2 regions of the Pseudomonas sp. S11P7 genome follow, and region 2 is predicted to be linked to the other one. Evidence: predicted binding sites of a transcription regulator. Region 2 holds the regulator's gene; the other holds the start of a gene.
What was found. The regulator sigma-54, encoded in region 2, starts transcription at its own class of promoters, with help from an activator protein. The targets are predictions, from matches to a motif close to ANTGGCATNNANNTTGCTNT.
Positions count from the first base shown of each region.

Region 1: a site for sigma-54 is predicted at 3,162-3,181, ahead of glnA (type I glutamate--ammonia ligase). Genes of this name have one in related genera too.

Region 1 covers NZ_JALPKS020000002.1:5,219,953-5,223,860, reverse strand. Annotated here, with positions in the region: gene M0746_RS23900 (DUF4124 domain-containing protein) at 196-813, opposite strand; gene M0746_RS23895 (DUF4124 domain-containing protein) at 810-1,322, opposite strand; gene glnA (type I glutamate--ammonia ligase) at 1,662-3,068, opposite strand; gene thiI (tRNA uracil 4-sulfurtransferase ThiI) at 3,396-3,908, shown strand, end outside.
Region 2 covers NZ_JALPKS020000002.1:4,595,441-4,599,348, reverse strand. Annotated here, with positions in the region: gene hpf (ribosome hibernation-promoting factor, HPF/YfiA family) at 1-70, opposite strand, end outside; gene M0746_RS21280 (RNA polymerase factor sigma-54) at 144-1,637, opposite strand; gene lptB (LPS export ABC transporter ATP-binding protein) at 1,823-2,548, opposite strand; gene lptA (lipopolysaccharide transport periplasmic protein LptA) at 2,548-3,093, opposite strand; gene lptC (LPS export ABC transporter periplasmic protein LptC) at 3,080-3,652, opposite strand; gene M0746_RS21260 (KdsC family phosphatase) at 3,661-3,908, opposite strand, start outside.

The DNA of each region.
Region 1 (3,908 bases), 620 kb from region 2:
TAAGCGCTGATACCGGGAAAATGCAAAAACCAAACCAAGGCTCCGAAAAGAAGCGTTTAACCCCTGAAACAGGCGTTTGACGCGCGTTTGTATGGCACGAAGCCAGCTCAATCGGGAAGATTCGAACCAAAATGGGTTGGAATTTGAGTAGGGTGCAGCTTAGCGCACCAATACAGTGCGCATCGCTCGGTGGTGTCAGAAGAAGCGCAGGAAGGGGTTTTTCGGTTCTTCGGGTTTGTCTTTCAGCGGACACTCCGGCCGTACGCCGTAATCGTCCCTGGCGCAGGGTTTGACCTGACGTTTCTGCGCCAGCGAAATGCGCAGCACGTGGAAGGGCTGGTTGGCGGTGCGTTCGACAGTGCGCCCGTCGGCATCGAGAATTTCTGCCGACAGGTTGTGACTGCCGCGATCGATATTGCTCAGCGGGAAGACCGGGCTCAGGCCGGGTTCGCCGGTGGGCTGGCCATCCAGCAGCAAGCGATAGCGGTGGCCCTCCTGAAGACCCGGCTCGCTGGTGATGCTGACGATCAGTTCGCCTGCACTGCTGCGGATAGTTGCGTCCGGTTCGGGCACCAGCACCCGCAGCATGTCGTAATGAAACGGCGGCTGCGGCGTGGCGTTCCTGGTTTTACTGATCGGTGCAGCGATGGTCGGGGTGGCTGACATGCGATTACTGCTGGCGATCGGCACACGCTTGGCATTGCCGCGCGGCTGGTCGGTGTAGACGCGGTTGCCCTGGGCATCGATATAGGTGAACACCTCGGCCGAGGCGGGCAAGGCGAGCAGGCAAAGGATCAGGACCACACCTTTCATGGGCGGTGCACCCGCTGCACGGTGAAGGTCGCGGGTGGGCTTTGCTGGATGACGGTCTGGCCATCGACCACCTGCACCGCGAGACGATGCTCGCCGCGATCGACATTGACCAGTTGCAGGCTCGGCACGTTGCTCGGTTGGCCGTAGGGTTCGTCGTCGAGTACCAGTCTTAATTGATGCGGGGCCTGCAGGCGCGGCTTGATCAGCACATTGACGGTGAAGGTGCCGTTGTTGGCGCGCAACGCTTCGTCAGTGGGCAGGCCGGCCAGTTCAAGGATTTCGTAGGCTTTATGCGGCGGCTGTGGCGTCTTGGCATCAGGCGTTGGCGGTGTGCCCGGCGCTTGTGGCTCGACACGGTTCAATGGCGGCAGCTCAACCGGCTGCGCCTTCACGCCGTCCGGCGAATGATCGCTGTAGACCGTGTTGCCATTGGCATCGGTGTACTTGTAGATCTGCGCAGCGGCGGGCAGGGCGATCAGCAGCAGAATGTAGAGAAAGGTGCGACCCATGAAATCGACCGGGATTGAAAGCGATGGGTGCAGCATAGGTCACGCAGGGCGGTTGGCCAAAACCGTTCATAACTGGAATTGAAAAGACTGGTAGCCACCACACGGATCGTTCCCATGCTCTGCGTGGGAATGCCTCAGGGGACGCTCCGCGTCCAGTGACGCAGAGCGTCACGGGCTGCATTCCCACGTGGAGCGTGGGAACGATCAAGGTGAGCGCACCAAGATCAGTCCCCTCTCTCTCTGGGAGAGGGCCAGGGTGAGGGGCTTTTGATCTGCAATAAAAAGGCCTCCCGAAGGAGGCCTCTTTTTGATCACGCCGCGTTACGCAGCGCTACCGGATCAGCAGCTGTAGTACAGCTCATATTCCAGTGGGTGCACGAAGGTGCGAACCTTGATTTCTTCTTCCGATTTCAGCGCGATGTAAGCGTCGATGAAGTCGTCGGAGAATACGCCGCCCTTGGTCAGGAACGCGCGGCCCTTGTCCAGCTCTTCCAGGGCTTCTTTCAGGCTGCCGCAAACCTGTGGGATCTCTTTCGCCTCTTCAGGCGGCAGGTCGTACAGGTTCTTGTCAGCGGCATCGCCTGGGTGGATCTTGTTCTGGATACCGTCCAGACCGGCCATCAGCAGTGCTGCGAAAGCCAGGTACGGGTTGGCAGCCGGGTCCGGGAAGCGTGCTTCGATACGGCGGGCTTTCGGGCTCGACACGTAAGGAATGCGGATCGACGCGGAACGGTTGCGAGCCGAGTAGGCCAGCATGACCGGCGCTTCGAAACCTGGCACCAGACGCTTGTACGAGTTGGTGGCCGGGTTGGTGAAGCCGTTCAGTGCCTTACCGTGCTTGATGATGCCGCCGATGAAGTACAGAGCGGTATCGGACAGGCCGGCATAGCCTTCGCCGGCGAAGGTGTTCTTGCCGTCTTTCCAGATCGACATGTGCACGTGCATGCCCGAACCGTTGTCGCCGTACAGTGGCTTCGGCATGAAGGTCGCGGTGCGGCCGTAAGCGTCGGCAACGTTATGTACAACGTATTTCAGGGTTTGAACTTCGTCGGCCTTCTTCACCAGGGTGTTGAACTTGACGCCGATTTCGTTCTGGCCGGCAGTTGCCACTTCGTGGTGGTGAACTTCAACCGACTGACCCATTTCTTCCAGTGCGTTGCACATGGCAGTACGGATTTCGTGGTCGTGGTCGAACGGTGGAACAGGGAAATAGCCGCCTTTCACGCCTGGACGGTGACCCTTGTTGCCGCCTTCGATGTCCTGGTCGGACATCCACGAACCTTGCTCGGAGTAGATCTTGAACATCGAGCCGGAGATGTCCGACTTGAATTTCACCGAGTCGAAGATGAAGAATTCTGGCTCTGGACCAGCGAATACGGTGTCACCGATACCGGTGGCTTTCAGGTGCTCTTCGGCGCGCTTGGCGATCGCACGTGGGTCGCGATCGTAGCCTTGCATGCTCGAAGGCTCGATGATGTCGCACACCAGAATCAGCGTCGGGTCTTCGGTGAACGGATCGAGAACGGCAGTTTCGTCGACCGGCATCAGGATCATGTCGGAGGCTTCGATGCCTTTCCAGCCAGAGATGGAGGAGCCGTCGAACATCTTGCCGACTTCGAAGAAGTCATCATCCAGCGCATCGCGAGCCGGCATGGTCACGTGGTGCTGAGTGCCTTTGGTGTCCGTGAAGCGCAGATCAATCCACTTGACGTCATGATCTTTGATGAGTTGAACCGACTTCGACATAGTGTCCTCCGGGTGAATTAGGGCGGGTAGTGGATGCCCTTAATAATGGTGATGCCGGCGCGAATACTCTGCCAAGGCAACCTGCCTCACAAGGGAGCAAATTGCATGCCAGTGCCCCAGCATGGGTTTTTTGCCCCAAATTCACGCTTATTAAGGTGCGCGAGGTACTGAATTGACAAATATCGCCCCGTAATGTTGCGTTTGAATTCGCAAATGACCTGTTTTGGTGCGTGAAAAACCTTCTGCACATTAACTGGTTAAACCTTGAGCAATTTCCGCTATAATCCGCGCCCCCCTTTTTCGGCTGGCCGTTCGCGCGCTGTTTTCATGAAACTAATCGTAAAAGTCTTCCCCGAGATCACCATCAAAAGCCGACCTGTCCGGACGAAGTTCATCCGCCAGCTGGCCAAGAACATCCGCACCGTGCTCCGCGACCTGGACCCGGCAGTGGTGGTGAACGGCGTGTGGGACAATCTCGAGCTGGAAACCCGTGTTACTGACCCCAAAGCCTTGAAAGAGATGGGCGAGCGCCTGACCTGCATGCCGGGTATTGCGCATTTTCTGCAGATCGACGAGTACCCGCTGGGTGACTTCGACGACATCACCGAAAAGTGCAAACAGCATTACGGCGCGGCCCTGGCCGGGAAGATTTTTTCGGTGCGCTGCAAGCGCGCGGGCAAGCACACGTTCAGCTCGATGGACGTGGAAAAATACGTCGGCAGCAAGCTGCGTCGCGAGTGCGGTGCAGCCGGAATCGACCTGAAAGCGCCGGAAATCGAAGTCCGCATCGAAGTTCGCGACAAACGGTTGTTCGTCATCCACAGCCAGCACAACGGTATC
Region 2 (3,908 bases):
GTTTTTCCTCGATGTAGGAACGCAGAGGTTGGGTCACTTCCAGTTGGTGTCCACTGATGTTGACTTGCATACAGCTTCTCCTTCGTTGCCAGTGCATAAAGCGGCAGGCCGAAAAGCCTGCCACTGGAACGCTGTAACGTGGCTTACATCAACCGCTTGCGTTCGCTCGAAGGCGCGATTCCGAGGGATTCGCGATACTTGGCGACGGTGCGGCGAGCCACCTGAATGCCTTGTGCCTCCAGTAAACCAGCGATCTTGCTGTCACTCAACGGCTTTTTCTGATTTTCCGCAGCAACCAGTTTCTTGATGATCGCGCGGATCGCCGTGGACGAGCATTCGCCGCCCTCGGAGGTACTGACGTGGCTGGAGAAAAAGTATTTCAGCTCATAAATACCGCGCGGGGTATGCATGAATTTTTGTGTGGTCACCCGGGAAATCGTCGATTCGTGCATGCCCACCGCTTCGGCGATGTCATGCAGGACCAGCGGTTTCATGGCTTCGTCGCCATACTCGAGAAAACCGCGTTGATGCTCGACGATCTGCGTAGCGACCTTCATCAGGGTTTCGTTGCGGCTCTGCAAGCTTTTGATGAACCAGCGCGCTTCCTGCAGCTGATTGCGCATGAAGGTGTTGTCGGCGCTGGTGTCGGCGCGTTTTACGAAACCGGCGTACTGCGCGTTGACGCGCAGGCGCGGTACCGATTCCTGGTTCAGCTCGACCAGCCAGCGGTCGTTGTCCTTGCGCACAATAACGTCAGGTATGACGTATTCGGCTTCGGTGGACTCGATCTGCGAGCCTGGCCGCGGATTGAGGCTCTGCACCAGTTCGATGACCTGGCGCAGCTCGTCTTCCTTGAGTTTCATGCGCCGCATCAGTTGGCTGTAATCGCGGCTGCCGAGCAGATCGATGTAGTCGCTGACCAACCGCTTGGCTTCTGCCAGCCAGGGTGTCTTGGCCGACAACTGACGCAGTTGCAGCAGCAGGCATTCGCTGAGATTGCGTGCGCCGATGCCCGCGGGTTCGAACTGCTGGATGCGGTGCAGGACGGCTTCGATCTCGTCCAGTTCGATGTCGAGTTCTGGATCGAAAGCGTCGAGGATTTCTTCGAGGGTTTCGTCCAGATAGCCCTGATTGTTGATGCAATCGATCAGGGTCACCGCGATCAGGCGATCGGTGTCGGACATCGGTGCGAGGTTCAATTGCCACAGCAGGTGGCTTTGCAGGCTTTCGCCGACGGAAGTTCGGGTGGTGAAGTCCCACTCGTCATCGTCGCTGCTCGGCAGGCTGCTGGCGCTGGTCTGGTAAACGTCTTCCCAGGCCGTGTCGACCGGCAGCTCGTTGGGGATGCGCTCGCTCCATTCGCCGTCGTCGAGGTTATCCACCGTCGGCGCGGCCTCCTGGTAAGAGGGCTCCTGAATTTCAGTGTTGGGCTTTTGCTCGACGTTGTCGGCCAGTGGATCGGAGTTGTCGAAGTCCTCGCCTTCTTCCTGGCGTTCGAGCATCGGGTTGGATTCCAGAGCCTCCTGGATTTCCTGTTGCAGATCCAGGGTCGACAATTGGAGCAGGCGGATGGCCTGTTGCAGCTGCGGTGTCATCGTCAGCTGCTGGCCCATTCTCAAGACTAGCGATGGTTTCATGGCAGGGGCTTAACACCTTATTCGCCGGCGCTATGCGCCATCCACTACAGGGCGCCGAGGCGCCAAACTTAAGCAAATTATATGCCTGAAACTGAAGTGTTTGCCTAGAGCGCTGTAACAATTAAACGGTATAAAAAACGGCTTGATCGATACAGCACCCGCGCAGCTCACCCAACGGCTCGCGCTTACAGGCGGAACTCGTGACCCAGATACACTTCCTTGACCAGATCGTTGGCCAGGATAGTCTCGGCGTCACCTTCGGCGATCAGTTGACCGTCGTTGACGATGTAAGCGGTTTCGCAGATATCCAGCGTCTCACGCACGTTGTGGTCGGTGATCAATACACCGATGCCCTTGGCCTTGAGATGATGAATGATTTGCTTGATGTCGCCGACCGAGATCGGGTCGACACCGGCGAACGGCTCGTCGAGCAGGATGAATTTCGGCGCGGTGGCCAGTGCGCGGGCAATTTCCACCCGGCGCCGCTCACCACCCGACAGGCTCATGCCGAGGTTGTCGCGAATGTGGCTGATGTGGAATTCCTGCAGCAGGCTTTCCAGCTCTTTGCGACGGCCGGCCTTGTCGAGTTCCTGACGGGTCTCGAGGATGGCCATGATGTTGTCGGCCACCGACAGTTTGCGGAAGATCGACGCTTCTTGCGGCAGATAGCCGATACCGGCCTTGGCACGGCCGTGCATTGGCTGGTGGCTGACGTCCAGGTCGTCGATCAGTACGCGGCCCTGATCGGCCTGCACCAGGCCGACGATCATGTAGAAGCAGGTGGTCTTGCCGGCACCGTTCGGGCCGAGCAGGCCGACGATCTGGCCGCTGTCGATCGACAGGCTGACGTCCCGCACGACCTGGCGGCTTTTATAGGCCTTGGCCAGGTGCTGAGCTTTCAGAGTTGCCATTACTGGGTTTTCTCGTCGGTTTTCTTCTTCGGCTGGATCACCATGTCGATGCGCGGACGCGCCTCGGTGACCTTGCTGCCGGTAGCGCGACCGGCGCTGGCGAGTTTCTTCACGGTGTCATAGACGATTTTCTCGCCTTGAGTCACGTTGCCGTCCTTGTCGACGACCTTGGCCTTGTCGATCAGCACGACGCGGTTTTGCTGGGCGTGGTACTGGATCGTCACGCCGTAGCCTTGTACTGGTTTGGCGTCGCCCTGGGTTTGCAGCTGCTCGAAGTAAGCCAGGTTGCCCACGGAGGTCACAACGTCGATATCGCCGTTCGGCGCACGAGTCATGGTCACCGTGTTGCCTTTGACGATCATCGAACCCTGAGTGATGATCACATCACCTTTGTAGGTAGCGATGCCGTTCTTGTCGTCCAGTTGGGCGTCGTCGGCCTGAATGCGGATAGGTTGCTGCTGATCGTTCGGCAGAGCCCAGGCGCTCACGCTTCCCAGTGCTGCGCCCAGACTGAGCAAAATAGGGAGGGTTTTAACGAGCCTCATACTGTCCTCTTACGTTCGATTGCAGGTGTATCCTGCTGTCCTTCAGGTACGCTTTCATTCCGACGCCAGTCGACACACCGCCAGCGCCCTCGATTCTAACGGGTTGCGCGGTCTGCGCATATTCCTGCTGCGGGAATACGGTCATGCGAGTGCTGGTGATCAGGGTGTCGCGTTTCTTTTCGTCGGTGCGCTTCACGCGCACCGAGTCGATCAGTTCTACTTCGGTGCCGCCGGAATTCACTTCGCCGCGCTCACTGGTCACGTGCCACGGAAAATCCGTACCGCGATACATGTTCAGATCCGGTTTGGTCACCAGCGTGATGTCGGTGGCCTTGACGTGCTCGGCCTTGTCCGACGTCATCTCGTACTGCACCTTGCCGTCGGGCAGGTACTGGATGGTATGCGTATTGGTTGCATACCAGTCGATCGGATTTTCGGCGGCCGAGACCGGCGGCTTGTCGAGAAAGCGTTCCGGGCTGATGTTCCAGTAGCCGACCGCGGCGAAAATCGCCGCGATGCAGCCGAACAGCAGGAAGTTGCGAAATTTTTTACTGAACATGGCTTGGCTCACAGGTACGCGGCATTGGCCGCATCGAGGCGGCCCTGGGCGCGCAGGATCAATTCGCAGAATTCGCGGGCGGCACCTTCGCCGCCACGGGCGCGGGTCACGCCGTGGGCGTGCTCGCGGACGAAATCGGCGGCGTTGGCGACCGCCATGCCCAGACCGACACGGCGGATCACCGGCAGGTCAGGCAGGTCGTCACCGAGGTAGGCGACCTGTTCATAGCTTAGGCCCAGTTGCTCGAGCAGACCGT